DNA from 4 places in the Streptomyces sp. NPDC028331 genome. Region 2 is predicted to be linked to each of the others. Evidence: riboswitches for the same ligand, from Rfam matches in the RefSeq annotation. Region 2 holds a riboswitch; each other region holds the start of a gene.

Region 1 (5,413 bases), on a different contig from region 2:
CGGCGCACGTCGGTCACGGAGGGCGTCCCCCTGGGCCAGCCGGGCCTCGCCCTCGCCGCGAAGCTGCACTCCCGCGTCCGCACGGCGGGCCTCGACGTCCCGCTCCCGCAGGGCGAGGGGATCGGCTACGAACTGCTGGCCCTGGCCGCACGCGCGGAGGCGGAGGGAGTGGACCCGGAGGCGGCCCTGCGCGCGGCGGCACGCGCGTACCGGGACGCGATCCGGGAGGTGGAGAGCGGGGGCCCGAAGCAGTGACCGGCCAGACCGCATCCCCCGCACCCGAGCTGTTCACCTGGGAGTTCGCCGCCGACCCCTACCCCGCCTACGCCTGGCTCCGCGAGCACGCCCCCGTGCACCGGACGAGGCTGCCGAGCGGGGTGGAGGCCTGGCTGGTCACCCGGTACGCCGACGCCAGGCAGGCGCTGGCCGACCCCCGGCTGAGCAAGAACCCGGCGCATCACGACGAGCCCGCGCACGCCAAGGGCAAGACCGGCATCCCCGGCGAGCGCAAGGCCGAGCTGATGACGCATCTGCTCAACATCGACCCGCCGGACCACACCCGGCTGCGCCGGCTCGTCTCCAAGGCCTTCACACCGCGGCGTGTCGCCGAGTTCGCGCCGCGGGTCCAGGAACTCACCGACCACCTCATCGACCGGTTCGCGGCCCGGGGCGAGGCCGACCTCATCCACGAGTTCGCCTTCCCGCTCCCCATCTACGCCATCTGCGACATGCTCGGCGTCCCGCGCGAGGACCAGGACGACTTCCGGGACTGGGCCGGGATGATGATCCGGCACGGGGGAGGGCCCCGGGGCGGCGTCGCCCGGTCGGTGAAGAAGATGCGCGGCTACCTCGCCGACCTCATCCACCGCAAGCGGGAGGCGCTGCCCGCCGAACCCGGGCCCGGCGAGGACCTCATATCCGGGCTCATCCGCGCCTCCGACCACGGCGAGCACCTCACCGAGAACGAGGCCGCCGCGATGGCCTTCATCCTGCTCTTCGCCGGGTTCGAGACCACCGTCAACCTCATCGGCAACGGCACGTACGCGCTCCTCGGGCACCCCGGGCAGCGGGCCCGTCTGCAGCGGTCCCTCGCCACCGGGGAACGCGACCTGCTGGAGACCGGCGTCGAGGAGCTGCTGCGCTACGACGGCCCTGTGGAGCTGGCCACCTGGCGGTTCGCCACGCGGCCGCTCACCATCGGCGGGCAGCACATCGCCCCCGGCGACCCCGTCCTCGTCGTCCTGGCCGCCGCGGACCGGGACCCGGCGCGGTTCGCCGACCCGGACGTCCTCGACCTGGCCCGCCGCGACAACCAGCACCTCGGGTACGGGCACGGCATCCACTACTGCCTGGGCGCCCCCCTGGCCCGCCTGGAGGGACAGACGGCGCTCGCCACGCTCCTGACCCGCCTGCCGGACCTGCGCCTCGCGGTGGACCCGGCCGAACTGCGATGGCGCGGCGGACTCATCATGCGGGGCCTGCGCACGCTGCCCGTGACGTTCACACCGGTTCCGGAGAAAGGTCACGAACCTCCCGCGGCCGTCCGCACATGACACGGCGAACACGCCGATGGTCACAAGAAGGTGACAGGATCTCACCTCTGTGATCTTCACGTGATCTACGCTGCATTAACTTGTGACAAGCGATCTGGTGCCGATACGTTCACGCAGCAACGCGGCGGTCCGCACGTCACGGCCGCCGCGTCGGTCGATGCTGTCGTGTGAAAGGCAACCGCATGCTCTCCGGGAACGGTCGTCACCGTCGCCCCCGTCAGGCTCCGGCTCTCCTCGTCGCGGCGGGGGTGACCGGATCAGCGATCGCGATCCCGCTGCTCGGCGCCACCGGCGCGAGCGCGGCCACCGGCACCACCTGGGACCAGGTCGCGGACTGCGTCAGCGGCGGCTCGTGGAGCGCGGACACCGGTAACGGCCGCTACGGCGGGCTGCAGTTGACGCAGGACGAGTGGGACAAGTACGGCGGTCTCGACTACGCGCCGAGTCCCGACCAGGCGAGCCGCTCGCAGCAGATCGCCGTCGCCGAGAAGGTCCTCGCGGCCCGGGGCGTGTCGGTCTGGGGCACCTGCGGTCTGCTGAACGGCCTGAGCAAGGACTCCGGTCCCGCCGACGTCGACACGGGTGTCGCCGGTGACCCGTCGTCCAGCAGCGGATCGTCCTCCGGCTCCGGGCTGGATTCCGGGCTGGACTCCGGCCTGGGGCTGTCCGACTCGTCCGGGTCATCGGCGGCGGCCACTCCGTCGGCCTCTTCGTCCGCCTCCTCCGCTTCGCCCTCCTCGCCCTCCTCCGCCTCGTCGTCGCCCTCGTCCTCGTCCGGGAAGTCGAGCGCCGACCCCACTCAGAGTGCGCAGGGGTCCGGCGGTACGCCGACGGCCACGACGAAGAGCGGCGAGTCGGACAAGTCGGAGCAGAACGACGCACCGTCCGGCGCGAGTTCGACCGAGGCTTCGGGCGCCGGCCGTCATCGGGGCGACAGTGCCGACGAGGGGGCCGCGGACGGCCGTACCGGGGACGCATCCGGTCGGCATGCCTCACGCGACGCGGCCGGAGCGCGCGACACCGTCGACGGCTCGTACCTCGTCCGCCCCGGCGACAGTCTGTCGTCCATCGCCGACTCCCTTGCCATCGGCGGGGGATGGGCGATGCTCTACGAGGCCAACAAGCAGACGGTCGGTGCCGACCCGAACCTCATTCTCCCCGGTCAGAGCCTTGCTCTCGACGCCGGCGCGAGTGGCGGGTCGTCCTGAACTGCCCCTTGTGAGGCGGAAGTTCGCGACCCACTTCGATCCGGAATGTCCTGTTTGGTGAAAGTGAGATATGGGTCTCATAAGCCCTGATCGTCTTTGAAATTCCGGGGATCGACTGCTTACGGTCGTGATCGCTCGCCACAGCGAGCCCCTGCGGTCGCAACGCCGAATCCTGCCAGCGGCCGTACGGGAACAGTCGTCGCGTCAAGCGCCGTAGGCAGGAGCGGGGGACCCAAGGTAGGCGCCGCGTCCGGGAGTTGACCGGAAGCGGCTCGGGGTGAAGCCGCGTCCCGCAAGGGATGCGGCCGGGCAACTCAACCGGCCCGAACCCGACAGCTCACCTCGCAGGCGTCGGTGAGGGGAACGAACCATGCTGTGTTCCGGCAACGGCAAGCACCGCCGCCCGTCCAAGGCCACCCGTGCCGTCGCGCTCGCCGGCGTCGCCGGCGCCGCGATCGCCGGCCCGCTCCTCGCGGCCGGGAACGCCTCCGCCGCCACCGCCTCCCAGTGGGACGCGGTCGCGCAGTGCGAGTCCGGTGGCAACTGGCACATCAACACCGGCAACGGCTTCTACGGTGGTCTGCAGTTCACGAACTCCACCTGGGCCGCGTACGGCGGCACCTCCTACGCCTCCCGCGCCGACCTGGCCACCAAGGGCCAGCAGATAGCCGTCGCGGAGAAGGTCCTCGCGGGCCAGGGCAAGGGCGCCTGGCCGGTGTGCGGCAAGGGCCTGACCAACGCCACGTACAACGGCGCCGCGGCCACCGGCTCGTCGAGCGGTGCCAAGAGCGCCCCGAAGAGCACCACCACTCGCTCGACCGAGCAGCAGGCGGCCAACCGCTCCGCGCACCGCACGGCCCCGAAGAAGACCGTCACCACCCCGACCGGCCAGAAGGTCAAGAAGGGCGACGGCGAGTACAAGGTGGTCAAGGGCGACACCCTCAGCTCGATCGCCACGAGCCACCACGTCCAGGGCGGCTGGAAGAAGCTGTTCGAGCTGAACAAGGACATCGTCCAGAACGCCGACCTGATCTACCCCGGCCAGCAGCTCCACCTGAAGTGACGGCCACCCGGTAGCCGGGTCACCCCCGTCCCCACGGGCTCCCCGCTCCGGTGCGTGTTCCCCCCGTACGCACCCGGAGCGGGGCTTTTGCTGTCCGGCCCCCCTTCGCCGTCCGGCCCCCTTCGCCGTCCAGCCCGCCCGTTGCCTGCCGCCCCGCCCCCCCGTTGCCACCCGCGCCCGTTGCCGCCCGTCCTCTTCGCCGTCCGGCCGCGTGGATTTCACCGATGCTTTCCCCCGCCCTTTGTTCCGCGGGGGAACAATGTGTACCGTCACCCTGTCCACGGGACGGTCGGTAGGCCGACCGGCAGCCCGGGGCGGTTAGGCTCTAGTCGCAAGGCACAGCCGTAAGGCACACAGCCCCGCACTTCCAGCGTCACATCCAAGAAGGAGATGCTCGTGCCGTCCATCGACGTCGTCGTAGCCCGGGAAATCCTGGACTCCCGAGGCAACCCCACGGTCGAGGTCGAGGTCGGCCTCGACGACGGCAGCACGGGTCGTGCCGCCGTCCCGTCCGGCGCCTCCACCGGCGCCTTCGAGGCCATCGAGCTGCGTGACGGTGACCCCAACCGTTACCAGGGCAAGGGTGTCGAGAAGGCCGTCCTCGCCGTGATCGAGCAGATCGGCCCGGAGCTGGTCGGCTACGACGCCACCGAGCAGCGTCTGATCGACCAGGCGATGATGGACCTGGACGCCACCGACAACAAGGGCTCCCTCGGCGCCAACGCGATCCTCGGCGTCTCCCTCGCCGTCGCCCACGCCGCCTCCGAGGCCAGCGACCTGCCTCTGTTCCGCTACCTGGGCGGCCCGAACGCGCACCTGCTGCCGGTGCCGATGATGAACATCCTGAACGGCGGCTCGCACGCCGACTCCAACGTGGACATCCAGGAGTTCATGATCGCCCCGATCGGCGCGGAGTCCTTCTCCGAGGCGCTGCGCTGGGGCACCGAGGTCTACCACACGCTGAAGAAGGTCCTGAAGAGCAAGGGCCTGTCCACCGGCCTCGGCGACGAGGGCGGCTTCGCCCCGAACCTCGGCTCGAACCGTGAGGCCCTCGACCTCATCCTCGAGGCCATCAAGGAGGCCGGTTACGCCCCCGGCCAGCAGATCGCCCTCGCGCTCGACGTGGCCGCCTCCGAGTTCTACAAGGACGGCAAGTACCTCTTCGAGGGCAAGGAGCGCTCCGCCGCCGAGATGACGGAGTACTACGAGGAGCTCGTCGCGGCCTACCCGCTCGTCTCCATCGAGGACCCGCTGTTCGAGGACGACTGGGCCGGCTGGAAGGTCATCACCGACAAGCTCGGCGACAAGGTCCAGCTCGTCGGCGACGACCTGTTCGTCACCAACCCCGAGCGCCTGGCCCGCGGCATCGAGGAGGGCGCGGCCAACGCCCTGCTGGTCAAGGTGAACCAGATCGGTTCGCTGACCGAGACCCTGGACGCCGTCGAGCTGGCCCAGCGCAACGGGTTCAAGTGCATGATGTCCCACCGCTCCGGCGAGACCGAGGACGTCACCATCGCCGACCTGGCCGTCGCCACCAACTGCGGCCAGATCAAGACCGGCGCCCCGGCCCGCTCCGAGCGCGTCGCCAA
Region 2 (5,413 bases):
GGCATCCCGGTCCGCGTCTTCGGTGAACCCATGGTGAGCTGGCGCGACAACATGCCCGCGGGCATGCTGCTGAAGTCCACCCCGGTCGCCTCCAGCATCGACGCGCCCCAGCCCGGCCACACCCTGGCCGACTACTGCGACGCCGCGGGCATCCCCCGGCTGGTGACGGACGAGGACATCATTCCGGTCGAGACGTTCATCGCGTACGGGGAGTGGTTCCAGCAGAAGCTGCTGCCCGAGCTGGAGCGGGTCCGGGTGGTCTCCGTGGACCGCAGCAAGGACGGCGGCTTCGACCTGAAGCTGGACTCGGGCGAGTCGTTCACCGCGTCGGCGGTCGTGGTCGCGACCGGTCTGTCGGGCCTCGCCCACCTCCCGCCGGAACTGGCCGCCGCGGTCGCGGACGGCCCCACCCCCACCGGTCCGATCTCGCACAGCTCCCAGCACCATGACCTCAGCCGGTTCTCCGGCAAGGACCTGCTGGTCGTCGGCGCCGGCCAGTCCGCCCTGGAGACGGCGGCGCTGGCGGCCGAGGCGGGCGCACGGGTGCGCGTGGTGGCGCGCGGACGGGGCCGGGTCGCCTTCGGCGCGCCCCCGTGGGACCAGCCGAAGCTGCGCCCCGAGTCGCCCTTCGGGCGGGCCTGGTCCCTGTGGGCGCTGAGCTACTACCCGCACCCCTACCGCTTCCTGCCCGCCGAGACCCGCCACTACCTGGTGCGCCGCGTCCTCGGCCCGCTCGGCGCGTGGTGGCTGCGCGACCGCTTCCAGGAGAACGTGCACGTGCGCGAGGTCGAAGGGATCATCCGTGCGTCCGTCGCGGACGGCGGCCCGGTCCTCATGGTCCGGACCCACACGGGCCGCACGGAGGAACTGACCGCCGACCACGTCATCGCCGCGACCGGCTACCGCGTGGACATCTCCGCGATGGACTTCCTGGGCCACGAACTGCGCACCCGGCTGGCGGTGAGCCGGGGTACCCCGAAGCTCGGCGCGGGCTATGTGTCCTCGGTCCCGGGCCTGTACTTCACCGGGCTGCCGGCGGCGGCCTCGTACGGGCCGGTGATGCGGTTCGTCTGCGGCACGGAGTTCGCGTCGCCGCGCCTGGCCAGGCACTTGGCAGCGGCCCACGGCTGACAGCGGCGGGCCGCTGGGCCCGGTTGGCCACCGGGCCTTGGCCGGTCACCGGGCCTTGGTCGGCCGCCGGGCCCCGGGCGGGCAGCCGGGCCCCGGCCGGTCACCGGGCCGCCGGGCCTTGGTTGGCGGCCGGGCCCTGGGCGGGCCGCCGGGCCCCGGCCGGTCACCGGGCCTCGGCGGGTCGCCGGGCCTCGGCCGGTCACCGGGCCTCGACGGGCCAGGGGTGGCCTCAACGGGCCACGGCACCTCGGTCGGTCACCGGACCACCGCGTGGTCCTTCCCCGGGAAGGGCCACGCCGGGGCGGCGGTCGCCTGCCGCGGGGGCGTGCGGAACGGGGCGCGAGCGTTCGACCGGCGCGCCCACAACGGTTGTCGGACCGGAGGCCGACGAATGCGCGGCCGGGCTCCGGACACCGCCCGCGAGGTCGGCCGGTTCCCGGTGGGTGGCCGGACGACGGCTGGTTCCCGGTGAGTCGGGGGAGCGTTCCATCCGTATTCTCTGATCATGGCCGCACCCCTCGCATATTCACTCATCGCCACTGACCTGGACGGGACGCTGCTGCGCGGTGACGACACGCTCTCCGACCGGTCGAGGGCCGCGCTGACGAGGGCCGCCGCGGCGGGCGCGCAGCACCTCGTGGTGACGGGCCGTCCGGCGCCGAGAGTGCGGCCGCTGCTCGACGACCTCGGCGGCAGGGGGCTCGCGGTGTGCGGGCAGGGCGCGCAGGTGTACGACGCCGGCGCGGACCGGTTGCTGTTCTCCGTCACCCTGGACCGGGAGTTGGCCGAGACCGCGCTGGGCAAGATCGAGGCCGAGGTGGGGCAGGTGTACGCGGCCGTCGACCAGGACGGCGTGGACGGGCTCACGCTCATCGAGCCGGGTTACCGGATGCCGCATCCCACGCTGCCCGCGGTGCGGGTCCAACGGCGCGACGACCTGTGGTGCGCGCCCATCAGCAAGGTGCTGCTGCGGCACCACGCGCTCACCGACGACGAGTTGGCGACGGCGGCGCGCAGCGCGGTCGGCTCGCTGGCGACGGTCACCATGTCGGGGCCCGGCACCGTCGAGCTGCAGCCGTGCGGCATCACCAAGGCGACGGGGCTGGCGCTCGCCGCCGAGTACCTGGGCCTGGGGCCGTCCGGGACCATCGCGTTCGGCGACATGCCGAACGACATCCCGATGTTCGACTGGGCCGCCCACGGCGTCGCCATGGCCAACGCCCACCCCGAACTCAAGGCGGTCGCCGACGAGATCACCAAGTCGAACGAGGACGACGGCATCGCCGTCGTCCTCGAACGAATCTTCGCAGGCCGCTAGGCCTCAACCTCAGTACGCGCTGTGCACGTTGTCGATCGAGCCGTACCGGTGGGCGGCGTAGTTGCACGCGGCCGTGATGTTCGCCACCGGGTCGTAGATGTTCCAGGACGTGCCCGGCACGTGGTACGCGCGGAAGGTCGGGTCGATGACCTGGAGCAGGCCCTTGGACGGGATGCCCATCCGGGCGTTGGAGTCCCACAGGTTGATGGCGGACGGGTTGCCCGACGACTCACGCATCACGTTGCGGTAGATGCCGTAGTAGGAGCCGGGAATCCCGTGCTGCCGCATGACCACCAGGGACTGGCGGATCCAGCCGTCGAGGCCGGCGGCGCGCGTGGGGGCGGTCTGGGCGGTCACGGCCTTGGTCGCCGCGGAGGCGGGGGTGGCGGCGGAAGCGCTGGTCGCGCCCAGGAGCGGGAGGGCGAGAACGGCGGCACCCGTTCCCGCGGCGGCGAGGGCACGGGTGAGGCGCGCGGCCGTGGAGCGGCGGTCCCGACGGCGTGCGGGCAGGGCGAAAGCGGGCATGTCGTAGTCCTCTCCAACGCCTGCGAGGTGAGCTGTCGGGTTCGGGCGGGGAGGTGCCCGGCCGTGTCCTCGGTGTCGAGGGCTCGGCTTCACCCCAAGCCGTTCCGGCGCTGTGTCCGTTCCGGCGACTTACCTGGGTCCCCCGCTCCTGCCGTGGTGGGTTGATGGGCTCGCGAGCGGCGGCAGGATTCGGCGGTCCGCTCGGATCGATTGGGAAGGTATGCGAGAGCACATGTCCGAAACAAGCCGTGAAGTCACACTGCAAGGGAAATGACCTTGAAATGCGGGAATAAGGGATGTGATCCAATTTGTTGACCGGAGTTCAACTTGGCAGAAGCAAAGCGGAAGTTGAGATTCCGAAGACGCCGCCGCGCCCTGCAGGGGCGTGAGCTAATTCACTCGCGTGTTTCTTGATCGTTACTCGTCATTCAAGAGGTCGGGACGGCAAATCGGGCAAAAAGGCCGAGGGTTGTCGCTCGCCTGACGGATTTCTGGAGTAAATACCCACAATTCGGACACGCCTCCGTGTCCGCGCGCATCACATTCCGGGACCGGGAGGCGTGACCGGCGTCACTCGTCGTGCGGTACGGCTGTGCGCGCGCCCGCGCTCCCCGGTTCAGCCGCTTCCCGGGAGCCGGATGTGCGCCCGGCCGGGTGACGGCGCCGGCCGGGTGACGGCGCGGGGCGGGACGGCCGGGGGCGACCGGGTGCGGGCGGTCATGTCGCTCCAAACCCGCTCGTATCACCTGATCAAGAACATGCCGCTCGTGATCCGATACGGCCCGGCCTGGAACAGCGGGCACTCGTGGTGATCGAAACCTGACCGGATACGCTGACTTGAGTGATGGCGGCGACAGATCGACAAACTCAGTGAGCCATGTCGACGGGCGACGTCATCGACCAAGTGACCGACCTCGCTACCGACCGTGTGATCGTCAGCAGACGTCAGCAGACAGGAGACCTCACGTGACCGTCGTCGGGCCGTTCGGGCTGAGCGTGCGGGACCAGGCTCTGGAAGCCGATGTCCAGGCCGGATTGGCCGCTGTCGAGGAAGGGCTGCTCGACGCCACGAAGAGCGAGGTGCCCTTCATCACGCAGGCGGCGCAGCACCTCGTGCACGCGGGCGGGAAGCGGTTCCGGCCGCTGCTCGTGATGCTCGCGGCACAGTTCGGCGACCCGTACGCGCCGGGCGTCGTCCCCTCGGCCGTCGTCGTCGAGCTCACCCACCTCGCCACGCTGTACCACGACGACGTGATGGACGAGGCCGAGGTGCGCCGCGGGGTGCCCAGCGCGAACAGCCGCTGGGGCAACTCGGTGGCGGTCCTCACCGGCGACTTCCTGTTCGCCCGCGCGTCCCACATCCTGGCCGACCTCGGCCCCGAGGCGGTCCGTATCCAGGCGGAGGCGTTCGAGCGGCTCGTCACCGGCCAGATCCTGGAGACGGCGGGCCCGCGGGACGGCCGTGACCCGGTGGAGCACTACCTGGACGTCCTCGCCGGCAAGACGGGCTCCCTGGTGGCGGTGGCATGCCGCTTCGGCGCGATGATGTCGGGCGCCGACGAGACGGTCGTGGACGTGCTCACGCAGTACGGCGAGCGTCTCGGTGTGGCGTTCCAGCTCGCCGACGACGTCCTGGACATCGCCTCCGACAGTCACGAGTCCGGCAAGACCCCGGGGACGGACCTGCGCGAGGGCATCGCCACCCTGCCGGTCCTGCGCCTGCGTGAGCGCGCGCAGCGCCACGGGCTGCCGGAGGACGTCGCCCTGTGCGAGCTGCTGGAGTCCGACCTCACGGACGACGCCCGCCACGCCGAGGCCCTCGCCCGCCTCCGGGTCCACCCGGCCCTGGAGCAGGCCCGCCGTGACGCCGTCCGCTACGCGGAGGACGCCCGCTCGGCCCTCGCCCCGCTGCCCGACAACGGCGCGAAGGCGGCCCTGACGGAGTTGTGCGACGCGGTGGTGCACCGGGCCGGGTGACGCCCGGCGCCCCGTACCCCGCCCGGCGTGAGCCGCGTCACACGTCGCTCGGCGCTCCCTGACGACCCCTACGGGTGGGGCACCGCGCCCCGCCCGTCATGTCATACCCCAGAAGTACGCGGAGTTGGCCCCGCGGTCTGACGCTTCTCTTCCGCCGATTTGGTCCTATGGAGAGGACCACCTCACACGAATCCGGGTGAGAATGGCGGCGTAGGGGGTGGGGGCGTCCCCCGGCTCGAGAGAAGTCGAGAGCTCGGGGAGTGCGCAGACGACAGGCCGCCGCCGATGACGGAGGTAAGGCACACATGGCACCGTACGAATCCGACGACAGCGCACCCACCGGGGAGGTCGAGGACGTACGCGACGGCCGGCGCAGGGCCGCGCGGTACGTCGTCCCGGTCACGGTGGTGGGCGTGGCGGCGGCGACCATCGGGCTCGTCCCGGCGTTCGCCGGATCAGGGG
Region 3 (5,413 bases), on a different contig from region 2:
CGCGTACAGCACCGCGATCACCCCTCCGCCGAGGGCTGAGCGTCCCGCGGGCCCGTCGGACACCGTCGCGGGCGGCGCCCCTGTCTCGTTAGGGTCGATGCCGTGGCCACCTTTCCCTCGTACCCGACTCACCCGGGCGGCAACGCCGCCGGCGGCTCGCTCGGGCACCCGCACTGGTGGCAGCGGCGGTGGGTGCGTTACGGGGCGCTGATCACGCTTCTCGCGCTGTCCGGGCTCGTCATCCTGGCCCTCGTGCGGCAGCAGACCGGTACCGAGGGCTTTCTGGTCGGGCTGGGCCTCGCGGTGCTGCCCGTGCCGCTGCTCATCGCGGCGTTCCGCTGGCTGGACCGGGTGGCGCCCGGACCCTGGCGGAACCTGATCTTCGCCTTCGCCTGGGGCGCGTGCGCCGCGGCGCTCATCGCGATCGTCGCCAACAGTTTCGCCACCCGGTGGATAGCCACCGCGACCGCCGACCCGCACAGCGCCGACACGCTCGGGGCGACCCTGATAGCGCCGATCGTCGAGGAGTCCGCGAAGGCCGCGGCCGTCCTGCTGGTGTTCCTCTTCCGCAGACGGGACTTCACCGGGATCGTGGACGGGGTGGTGGTGGCCGGCGTCACCGCCACCGGCTTCGCCTTCACCGAGAACATCCTGTATCTGGGCACGGCCTTCGGCACCGACCAGATGAGCGGGGGAAGCGGGCTGGCGTCCGTCACGGCCGCGACCTTCTTCGTCCGCGTGGTGATGTCGCCCTTCGCGCACCCGCTGTTCACCGTGCTCACCGGCATCGGCTTCGGGATCGCCGCGCTGTCCGCGGAGCGCCAGCGGGTCCGGCGGGTGCTGGCGCCGCTCGGCGGGCTGCTGCTCGCGATGGGCATGCACTCCATGTGGAACGGGTCGTCCACGTTCGGCCAGTACGGGTTCTTCGCGGTCTACGCGTCGTTCATGGTGCCCGCGTTCGGGCTGCTGACCTGGCTGGTCATCTGGACGCGCCAGCGGGAGCTGCGGACGGTGCGGGAGGAACTGCCCGCGTACGCGGTCGCCGGGTGGATGGGGCCGGTGGAGCCGTTCGTGCTCGGTTCGATGCGGGCGCGGAGGCTGGCACGGGAGCACGCGAGGCAGCACCTGGGGAAGGCCGCGGCGCGGTCGGTGGCGCAGTACGAGGCGTACGCGACGTCGCTGGCGTTCCTGCGCCACCGGGGGCGCCGGGGGCGGGCGGGCGCCGATTTCGCCGTACGCGAGGGGGAGTTGCTGACCGAGCTGTGGGCCCGCCGGGAGGTGGCGCGGCCGGCGCTGGAGTATGCGGCACGGACGACGATGCCGGTGGCTCCGCCGGTGTGGCCCGGATACGGGAACGTGCCCCACCAGAGGGCCCCGCACTACGGCCCGGCGGCCCCGTACTACGGCCCGACTGCCCCGCACTACGGCCCGACCGCGCAGCACTACGGCCCGACCGCCCCGCACTACGGCCCGGCGGCGCCGTATCCGGAGTACAACCCGTATCGCTCCTAGGAGTTGCGGCCGGTGCCGCACCGCCGGATCTCGCCGGCCGGCCGGTCTCCGTGCGCAGCGGGACGGAGACGGCCGGCGGTCTGCCCCGCTACGCCGACGCCTGCGTCAGCTTGGCCACGTCCTCGTCCGTCAGCGTCAGGTCCGCCACGGCCAGCAGCGCCGGAAGCTGCTCCACCGTCCGCGCCGAGGCGATGGGGGCCGTGACCGTCGGCTGGGCCGCCAGCCAGGCGAGCGCCACCGTCGGGATCTCGGCGCCCCGGGCCTCGGCGACCTCGTCCAGGGCCGTCAGGACCCGCTGCCCGCGCTCGGTCGCCAGGTGCTTGGCCGCGCCCTGGGCACGCGCCGACTCCACCGTCGTACCCGGCCGGTACTTGCCGGTCAGGAAGCCGGAGGCGAGCGCGTAGTACGGGACCGCCGAGAGCCCCGCGCGGGAGGCGACATCCTGCAGCGCGCCCTCGTAGGTGTCGCGCGAGACCAGGTTGTAGTGCGGCTGCAGCGCCACGTACCGCGCCAGGTTCTCGCGGTCGGAGAAGTCCAGGGACTCCTGCAGCCGCTCGGCGGAGATGTTGGAGGCGGCGATGGCGCGCACCTTGCCCGCCTTCACCAGCTCGTCCAGCGCGCCGATGATCTCCTCGACCGGCACCTCCGGCTTGTCGTAGTGCGTGTAGTAGAGATCGATGTAGTCGGTGTCCAGGCGGCGCAGGGACGCGTCGGCCGCGGCCTTGATGTTGGCGGCGGTCAGGCCCTGGTAGTCGGGGTGCTGGCTGACCTTGGTCGCGATGACCACGTCGGAGCGGTTGCCGCGCGCCTTGACCCACTTGCCGATGATGGTCTCCGACTCGCCGCCCTTGTTGCCCGGCGCCCAGGCCGAGTAGACGTCGGCGGTGTCGATGAAGTTGCCGCCCGCCCGGGCGTAGGCGTCGAGGACGGCGAAGGACTGCGTCTCGTCGGCGGTCCAGCCGAAGACGTTGCCGCCGAGCGACAGCGGGAAGACCTCGAGATCGGACGAACCCAGCTTGCGAAGAGAAGTCATGCTCTACGCCAACGCCCGGACGGGACGGGCGTCTTCCGCGAAGCCCGCAAAGATCCTGTAAACGGGCGCGCCTTGGGGCGTCAGGGGTTGATCCCCTTGCTCTGCAGCCACGCCATCGGGTCGATCGCGGCGCCGCCGTTCGGGTGGACCTCCAGGTGCAGGTGCGGTCCGGTGACGTTGCCGGTCGCGCCCACGCGGCCGATGACGTCGCCCGTGCTGACCTTCTGCCCGACCGTGACGCTGATCGACGACTGGTGGCAGAACCACAGCTCGGTGCCGTCGTCGAGGGTGAGGATCGTGCGGTAGCCGTACGCGCCGGCCCAGCCCGCCTCCGTGATCGTGCCGCTGTGGATGGCCTTGATGAGCGTGCCGGTGGGCGCGGCGAAGTCCAGGCCGGTGTGGTAGCCGGAGGACCACATGCCCCCGGCGTCACCGAAGCGGGAGGTCAGGGTGTAGGACGAGGTCGGCAGCGAGTACTGCTGGGCGAGTTTCGCCAGCCGCGCGGCCTCCTCCGCCTTCTTCTGCTGGGCGGCGGCCTTGGCCCGCGCGTCGTCCTGCGCCTTGGCCGCCGCGGCGGCGGCCTTCTTCACGGCGGCGTCCTCGGCGGCCTGCGCGGCCGCCCGCGCCATCCGGTCCTGCTGGGACTCGGCCTGCTGCATGATCCGGGCGCGCAGCGCCTCGCCCGCGTTCTTCGCACCGGCGGTGTCGGTGGCGTCGGTCCGGCCTACGGTGCTGAGCGCGGTGGCCGAGCTCTTGGGGGCGCCGGAGTCCTCGCCGATGAGCGCCTTGGCGGAGTCCGTGACCGAGGAGAGGTCCGGCAGGGATATGGACACCGGCGGCTTGCCGGACTGCGCGGTGGCCATGCCGCCCGCGCCGACGGCCGCGATCACGCCGACGCCCAGAACGGTGGAGCTGCGGGCGAGCCCGCCCCCGCGCTGCTTGGCGACGCGGTGCCGGCCGCGGACGGGACGGACGGAGTCCTCGGTGGGATTCCACTCCTCCCAGGGGCCCTCGTCGAGGCCGGGGGCGACGTCGAGCGTCTGGGTGCCGTTCGGGGCGAACGAGGTGCTCTGGGCAGGCCGGTTGAACGCCACGTGGGCGCACTCCTTTCCTTCCGTCTCGCCTACCGGGTTAGCTGACGGGTTCGGAGCAGGAAGGTCTCCTACGCGCGTATACCGGCCGTGCGAACACGGCGATATCCGCTCGATTCACCCCAAGGTGGTGGTTCCCCGGCTCCCTCGCGGGATTCGGCAGGCGCGCACGGAGCCGTCTCTGGTGACGGCTGGGACGACCGCGCTGCGTTATCGAACGTTAATAGACGCGGGGCCTGTATTCCAAGCTGTTCGGACAGATCCGTTCAAGCCGCTGGCCAGGACTTTCACGGCCTGAAGGGAGAAAAAGGGGCGAGTCGCCCCGGCCTCAGAGACCTCACCGGTATTGACAGTATGTCAGTTGTTATGCGCAGGGGCATCACTCACTCACCGTCTGTGAGCGCGCCCGGAGGCGGGCGCGCCTGCGCACGGCCAGCAGGGCCATGTCGTCCGTGCCGCGGCCGCCGGTGTGCCGGGCGACCTCCCGGGTGACGGTGCTCAGCAGGGCGCCCGGGCCGGGGAAGACCCGCCCGGCGAGCCGGACGGCGGGGTCGTAGAACCGGCCGTGGGCGTCCCGTGCCTCCGAGACTCCGTCGGTGTAGAAGAGCAGCGTCGAGCCGGGCGGGAAGTCCCACTCCTCCGCCCGGTCGGGCCAGACGCCTAGGTCGCCCATGCCGAGCGGCAGCGCGGCCTCGGTGCCCTGCAACTCGCGCAGAGAGCCGTCCGGGTGCAGGAGCAGCGGAGCGGGGTGGCCGCGGTTGACGATGCGGACGACTCCGGAACCGTGCGGGATCTCGGCGAGCACCGCGGTGGTGAACCCCTCGGACGCGTCGGGCCCCTCGCGTCCGGCGCGGTCACGCGACAGCGCCCGCTCCAGGCGCCGGGCGACGGCCTCGAGCGTCGGCTCCTGCTCGGCGGCCTCCCGGAAGGCGCCGATCAGGACGGCCACGGCGGTCACGGCGCCCATGCCCTTGCCGCGCACGTCGCCGACGACGAGCCGTACGCCGTGCGGGGAGTCCTGGACGGTGTACAGGTCACCGCCGATGAACGCGTCGGCCTGGGCGGCCTCGTAGCGGGCGGCGATGTCCAGCCCGGCGATCCGGGCGGCGGGCTCGGGCAGCACCGCGCGCTGCGCGGCCTCGGCGATCTGCCGGGCGGAGGCGAGGCGGGCGACGTTGCGGCGGACCAGCACGTTGATGAGGACGGCGAGGGCGGCGACGGTGACGACGGTGGCCACCTCGGTGATCTCGCCCGCCCGTCCGAGCACGCCGAGCCCGAGACGGACCCCGACGACCACCACGACGGCCGTCACGCCGGTGAGGACGGTGCCCCGCAGCGGGAACAGGGGCGCGGCGACGAGCGGCGCGGCGGTGAAGAGGGGGCCGGCCGTGTAGTCGGAGGGAGCGAAGAGGTCGAAGCAGACCCCCGCGACGATCAGCAGTCCGGGCAGGGCGCGCAGGAACGCCCGCGCGTACGAGATCCGCCGCTCCCGGGCCTCGGCCTCCGCGTCTCCCTCTCCGTACGCCGACACCGGGACTGTTCCGGGGACGGGCGTGGGGGTGGGGAGGGGGGTGGCGGAGGCCCCGGGCGGGCCGGGGAGCCCGGAGTCGCCGGGGACTCCCGGGTCCTCAGGGACTCCGGGGTCCTCACGGACTCTGGAGGCGCCGGGGTGGCCGGACGCGCCGACGAGTCGGCCGCGTCGCTGGTCGGTGCGGCCGGGGAGGCGCCCGCCCCGCCGGTCGTCGCGGTCGAAGAGGCGTCGGACCGGCGGGTCGCG
Region 4 (5,413 bases), on a different contig from region 2:
CGGGTGGGCGGACGCGGAGGCGGGCAGGCCGTCGTCGCCGATGCGGTCATAGCGTACGGTGGCGATGAACTCGCCGCCGACCGTGGCCGCGAGTCCCACCCTGTCCACAAAGTCGTGGTGCGTGAAGCGGTGGACGTCCTTGGCGGACAGTCGGGGGTACGGCGCGAAGAAGCGGTAGTACTTCGACTCGTCCGAGACCTGCTCGTAGAAGCTGACGAGGCGCTCGGCGTCATCGACGGTGATGGGCCTGATGCGCGCGGTACCGCCGTCGCGCAGCACCACGTCGGCCTCCCAGTGGGCGGGGTAGTCGTGCCGGTCCGACGTGGTCTGCATGGGCCCCAGAGTAAGGCTCGCGCCCGACAACGGCGCGAGGCAGGCTAGGGGGACCAGGACCGGCCCGCGCGGGGACGAGACGCCGCCCCCCTCCCGGGCACGCTTCACCTGTGGAACACTGGTCTAGACAACCCTGAACACCTGAAGGGCAGCAACACATGGCTGAGCGCCGCGTCAACGTCGGCTGGGCCGAGGGCCTCCACGCCCGCCCCGCCTCCATCTTCGTCCGGGCAGCCACGGCCTCCGGCATCCCCGTGACGATCGCCAAGGCCGGCGGCACCCCCGTCAACGCCGCGTCGATGCTGGCGGTTCTGGGCCTCGGGGCCCAGGGCGGCGAGGAGATCGTCCTGGCCTCCGACGCGGAGGGCGCGGACGCCGCGCTCGACCGCCTGGCCAAGCTGGTCGCCGAGGGCCTCGAGGAACTCCCCGAGACCGTCTGACCCTTCGGGCAGCAGCATCACGCGGAGCCGCGTCGCCGGTCAGGGCGGCGCGGCTCCGTCGTGCCGGGCGGTCTCCCGTCCAGGGCGACGAGACAGGCGGCCACCGCGCGCCCGGCGCGGGAAAAGCGCGAGAACGGCACACGCGAGAACGCGACACACGCGGGAACAGCACCGGCGAGAACGGCACACGACGGATTCGGAAGCGCCCGGATAAAACCGCACACGGCACACTGAAACAGCGCGCCCCGAATTTTGGGGAGCACACGGAAAACAGGCAGCCGAAAACAGGGCCGGTCGAATATCTCTCTTTGTATACGGCGCCCGTGTTAATGCCGGAGCGCCGACATGTTTACGGTGTGTTGCGAAGTCCTCACACGGTCCGCCCGGTCCCCCGCGCCGGGAAAGCGAAGCCGGTGCGCGGCCGTCGAGCGCTCCCTGTGCAGCGCCGTGATCGTCCGTGCCCGCTCGCTGTCCCCGCGCGCGACGGCGTCCACGATGCCGCCGTGCTCCGCCCAGGACTCCACGGGGTCGACCGGCGCGTCGACCGCGTACATCCATGCGATCTTGTGCCGCAACTGGGCCAGCGCCGAGGTCAGCGCGGGACTCCCGCAGGCCTGCGCCAGCGTCTCGTGGAACCAGCCTCCCAGGGAGCGCAGATCCTCGCTGCTACCCGTCCTGGCCCGCTCCTGGCCCAGCCTGACCAGTCCGCGCAGGACCTTCAGGTGGGCCTCGGTGCGCCGCTGCGCGGCCCGGGCGGCCCCCAGCGGCTCCAGCAGCAGCCGCATCTCCAGCAGGTCGGCGGCCTCCTGCTCGGTGGGTTCGGCCACGCACGCGCCCGCGTGCCTGCGGGTGACGACGAAGCCCTCGGCCTCCAGCGTGCGCAGCGCCTCGCGCACGGGAACCCGGGAGACGCCGTAGCGCCGCGCGAGGAGTTCCTCGGTGAGCCGGCTGCCGCGCTCGTAGACACCCGCGACGATGTCATCACGGATCGCCGTGCAGACCGAGTGCGCCGGAATACGCATGACCGACCTCCGCCTTAATCCCCGCGAAACGCTCCCGATTGACGCGTGTTCAACCGACTCTATTGCAGCGGGCCGGAATTTCCGACGGCGGGCCGGAATCCATGGATATTTTTTGGTCACACACCGTTCGAAAGCGGACGACGGCCCCCGCTGATCAGCGGGGGCCGTCGGAGTGCGGGGGCGCCTTTCGCGGGCGGAAGCGGTCAGAGGTTCACGCCGTGCGAGCGGAGGTAGGCGACGGGGTCGATGTCGGAGCCGTACTCGGGAGTGGTGCGGGCCTCGAAGTGCAGGTGCGGCCCCGTGGTGTTGCCGGTGGACCCGGAGAGGGCTATCTGCTGGCCCGGGGTGACCCGCTGGCCGACGGAGACGCCGATGGACGACAGATGGCCGTACTGGGTGTAGGTGCCGTCGTTCATCTTGATGACGATCTGGTTGCCGTACGCGCCGCCCCAGCCGGTCTGGACGACCGTGCCGGCGCCGACGGCGTGCACGGCCGTGCCCGTGGCGGCGTGGAAGTCGATGCCGGTGTGGGTGCCGGAGGACCACAGGGAGCCGCCGGTCTTGTAGCCGGTGGACACGTAGGAGTTGAAGACCGGCGGCACGAAGGCGTTGAGACGCCTGCGCTCGGCCTCGCGTGCGGCCCGCTCCTTGGCCTCGCGCTCCTGCCGGGCCTTCTCGGCGGCCTTCCTGCGTGCGGCCTCCTCGGCCTTCTTCTGCTCGGCGGCCTGCTTCTGGGCCGCGGCCTGTGCGTCGATCTGCTCGGCGACCGAGTCACCGAGGGTGACGGCCTGGATCAGTCCGGTCTGCTCGACGGGGGCGCCGGCGGCGAGCGCCGGGGTGGCCAGGGTGCCGATGACACCGGTGGTGGTGAGCGCGGCGACGCCCACGGCGTTCGCAGTCGTACGCTTCACACGGCTCGGGCGACGGTGCTTCCCGGTGGCGCAGATGAACGCCATGAAGTGGCTGGTCCTTTCCTTCCCTCTCGCCTACCGGGTTAGCTGACGGGTTCGGAGCAGGAAGGTCTCCTACGGGCTCGCGCCCGATTCACCCCAGGGACTTCGGGTTTGGGTCCCCGGCTCCCCTGGCTCGCGCCGTACGGGGACTCGGCGATGACTGTCCGGTGCCGCGGGTGCGGCGCACTGCCTGACGGACAGCCCGAATGACGCTAAGGGGACCGTCTTTCAATCAGCAAACGCAGAACGGGGTTTGTAGCGCATCCCACAGGGCAGAGAGGCAACCTCTGTGGCAATACGGACAAACCCCTCAACGGGCAGGGCCCCGGTGACACGGGAAGTCACCAGGGCCCCGGGGCCGGCACGGCGCACGCGCGCGTGCGGTGCGTTCTATTCGGCCGCCACCACGGTCACTTCTCCGATGCCGAGCGCCTCGACGGGCTCCTTGATCTGCGCGGCGTCGCCCACCAGCACGGTGACGAGACGGTCCACCGGGAACGCGTTCACCACGGCCGCGGTGGCCTCCACGGTGCCCGTCGCGGCCAGTTCCTGATACAGCGTCGACTGGTAGTCGTCGGGCAGGTGCTGCTCGACCTGGTCGGCGAGCGTGCTCGCGACGGCCGCCGCCGTCTCGAACTTCAGCGGCGCCACGCCCACCAGGTTCTGCACCGCGACGTCACGCTCGGCGTCCGTCAGTCCCTCGGCGGCGAGGGTGCGCAACACCTTCCACAGGTCGTCGAGCGCCGGGCCGGTGTTGGGCGTGTCGACGGAGCCGCTGATGGCGAGCATCGCGGCGCCCGTGCCGTCCGGCGCGGAGCGCAGTACCTGGCCGAACGCCCGCACCCCGTAGGTGTAGCCCTTCTCCTCGCGCAGGACGCGGTCCAGGCGGGAGGTGAGGGTGCCGCCGAGGCAGTAGGTGCCGAGCACCTGGGCGGGCCACACGCGGTCGTGACGGTCGGGCCCGATCCGGCCGATCAGGAGCTGCGTCTGGACGGCGCCGGGACGGTCCACGATGATCACGCGACCGGTGTCGTCGGCGGTCACCGGGGGCACCGGGCGCGGCCCCGCGGGCGAGCCCGTCCAGGCGCCGAGGGTGTCGCCGAGGAGGGCGTCGAGATCGATCCCGGTGAGGTCGCCGACCACGACCGCGGTGGACGTCGCGGGGCGCACGTACCGCTCGTAGAAGGCGCGGACGGCCGCGGCGTCGATGGTCGCGACCGTCTCCTCGGTGCCCTGACGCGGACGCGACATCCGCGAGGACGCCGGGAAGAGCGACTTGGACAGCTCCTTGGCGGCGCGGCGGGCCGGGTTGGCCGTCTCGTGCGGGATCTCGTCGAGGCGGTTGCGCACCAGGCGCTCCACCTCGCTGTCCGCGAACGCCGGCGCCCGCAGGGCGTCGGCGAGCAGCCCGAGCGCCTTGGGGAGGCGGGAGGCGGGCACCTCCAGGGAGAGGCGGACGCCGGGGTGGTCGGCGTGCGAGTCGAGGGTGGCGCCGCAGCGCTCCAGCTCGGCGGCGAACTCCTCGGCGGAGTGCTTGTCGGTGCCCTCGGAGAAGGCGCGCGCCATGATCGTCGCGACGCCGTCGAGGCCGGCCGGCTCGGCGTCCAAAGTCGCGTCGAGGAGCACCTCGACCGCGACGACCTGCTGGCCGGGACGGTGGCAGCGCAGCACGGTCAGGCCGTTGTCGAGCGTGCCGCGCTCGGGCGCCGGGAACGCCCAGGGCTTGGCCTCGCCGGGCTGGGGCTGCGGGTGGAACTCCATGGTCGCGAGCTCGGTCACTTCGCCGACTCCTCGGTCTCGTCGGTGGTCTCGGCTGCTTCCGGGGCCTCGGCCTCGGCCGCGACCGGCTCGTACACGAGCACCGCGCGGTTGTCGGGGCGCAGGCGGGCCTTGGCGATCTCCTGCACCTCCTCGGCGGTGACCTCGAGCACGCGCTTCACCGCGGTCAGGGCGAGCTGCGGGTCGCCGAACAGCACCGCGTACCGGCACAGTTCGTCGGCGCGGCCCGCGACCGTGCCGAGCCGGTCCAGCCACTCGCGCTCCAACTGCGCCTGGGCGCGTTCCATTTCCTCGTCCGTCGGGCCCCGCTCGGCGAACCGGGCGAGCTCCTCGTCGATCGCGGCCTCGATGACGGGCACCTCGACGTCGCCGGAGGTCTTCACGTCCAGCCACCCCAGGGAGGGCGCGCCGGCGAGACGCAGCAGGCCGAACCCGGCGGCGACGGCGGTGCGGTCGCGCCTCACGAGCCGGTTGTACAGGCGGGAGGACTCGCCGCCGCCGAGGATGGTCAGCGCCAGGTCGGCCGCGTCGCACGCGCGCGTGCCGTCGTGCGGCAGCCGGTAGGCGGCCATCAGCGCGCGCGCCGGGACCTCCTCCTCGACGACCTCGCGCAGCTCCCGGCCGATGACGTCGGGCAGCGAGCCGTCGCGCGGGGCGGGCTTGCCGTCGTGGGACGGGATGGACCCGAAGTACTTCTCGATCCAGGCGAGGGTCTGCTGCGGGTCGATGTCGCCGACGACGGACAGCACCGCGTTGTTGGGCGCGTAGTAGGTGCGGAAGAACGCGCGCGCGTCCTCCAGGGTGGCCGCGTCCAGGTCGGCCATCGACCCGATCGGCGTGTGGTGGTAGGGGTGGCCCTCGGGGTACGCGAGGGCGGTCAGCCTCT

The links. Region 2 has a riboswitch for cyclic di-AMP ahead of ACZ4SW_RS00745 (transglycosylase SLT domain-containing protein). Riboswitches for the same ligand answer to the same signal wherever they lie in the genome.
Region 1: another riboswitch for cyclic di-AMP. It lies ahead of ACZ4SW_RS03635 (transglycosylase family protein); the one in region 2 lies ahead of ACZ4SW_RS00745 (transglycosylase SLT domain-containing protein).
Region 3: another riboswitch for cyclic di-AMP. It lies ahead of ACZ4SW_RS31715 (M23 family metallopeptidase); the one in region 2 lies ahead of ACZ4SW_RS00745 (transglycosylase SLT domain-containing protein).
Region 4: another riboswitch for cyclic di-AMP. It lies ahead of ACZ4SW_RS16020 (M23 family metallopeptidase); the one in region 2 lies ahead of ACZ4SW_RS00745 (transglycosylase SLT domain-containing protein).

What each region holds. Positions count from the first base shown of each region.
Region 1 covers NZ_JBVHTR010000002.1:344,677-350,089, forward strand. The annotation lists gene ACZ4SW_RS03620 (nucleoside triphosphate pyrophosphohydrolase) at 1-255, shown strand, start outside; gene ACZ4SW_RS03625 (cytochrome P450 family protein) at 252-1,553, shown strand; gene ACZ4SW_RS03630 (LysM peptidoglycan-binding domain-containing protein) at 1,736-2,761, shown strand; cyclic di-AMP (ydaO/yuaA leader) riboswitch at 2,961-3,127, shown strand; gene ACZ4SW_RS03635 (transglycosylase family protein) at 3,132-3,824, shown strand; gene eno (phosphopyruvate hydratase) at 4,215-5,413, shown strand, end outside.
Region 2 covers NZ_JBVHTR010000001.1:156,384-161,796, forward strand. The annotation lists gene ACZ4SW_RS00735 (FAD-dependent oxidoreductase) at 1-1,131, shown strand, start outside; gene ACZ4SW_RS00740 (HAD family hydrolase) at 1,637-2,449, shown strand; gene ACZ4SW_RS00745 (transglycosylase SLT domain-containing protein) at 2,459-2,974, opposite strand; cyclic di-AMP (ydaO/yuaA leader) riboswitch at 2,979-3,179, opposite strand; gene ACZ4SW_RS00750 (polyprenyl synthetase family protein) at 3,941-4,951, shown strand; gene ACZ4SW_RS00755 (LolA family protein) at 5,257-5,413, shown strand, end outside.
Region 3 covers NZ_JBVHTR010000028.1:93,274-98,686, reverse strand. The annotation lists gene trmB (tRNA (guanosine(46)-N7)-methyltransferase TrmB) at 1-39, shown strand, start outside; gene ACZ4SW_RS31725 (PrsW family intramembrane metalloprotease) at 103-1,512, shown strand; gene ACZ4SW_RS31720 (aldo/keto reductase) at 1,601-2,545, opposite strand; gene ACZ4SW_RS31715 (M23 family metallopeptidase) at 2,626-3,639, opposite strand; cyclic di-AMP (ydaO/yuaA leader) riboswitch at 3,651-3,808, opposite strand; gene ACZ4SW_RS31710 (PP2C family protein-serine/threonine phosphatase) at 4,016-5,167, opposite strand.
Region 4 covers NZ_JBVHTR010000009.1:157,154-162,566, forward strand. The annotation lists gene ACZ4SW_RS16005 (bifunctional acetate--CoA ligase family protein/GNAT family N-acetyltransferase) at 1-333, opposite strand, end outside; gene ACZ4SW_RS16010 (HPr family phosphocarrier protein) at 492-773, shown strand; gene ACZ4SW_RS16015 (GntR family transcriptional regulator) at 1,100-1,795, opposite strand; gene ACZ4SW_RS16020 (M23 family metallopeptidase) at 1,999-2,751, opposite strand; cyclic di-AMP (ydaO/yuaA leader) riboswitch at 2,764-2,914, opposite strand; gene ACZ4SW_RS16025 (M16 family metallopeptidase) at 3,139-4,527, opposite strand; gene ACZ4SW_RS16030 (M16 family metallopeptidase) at 4,524-5,413, opposite strand, start outside.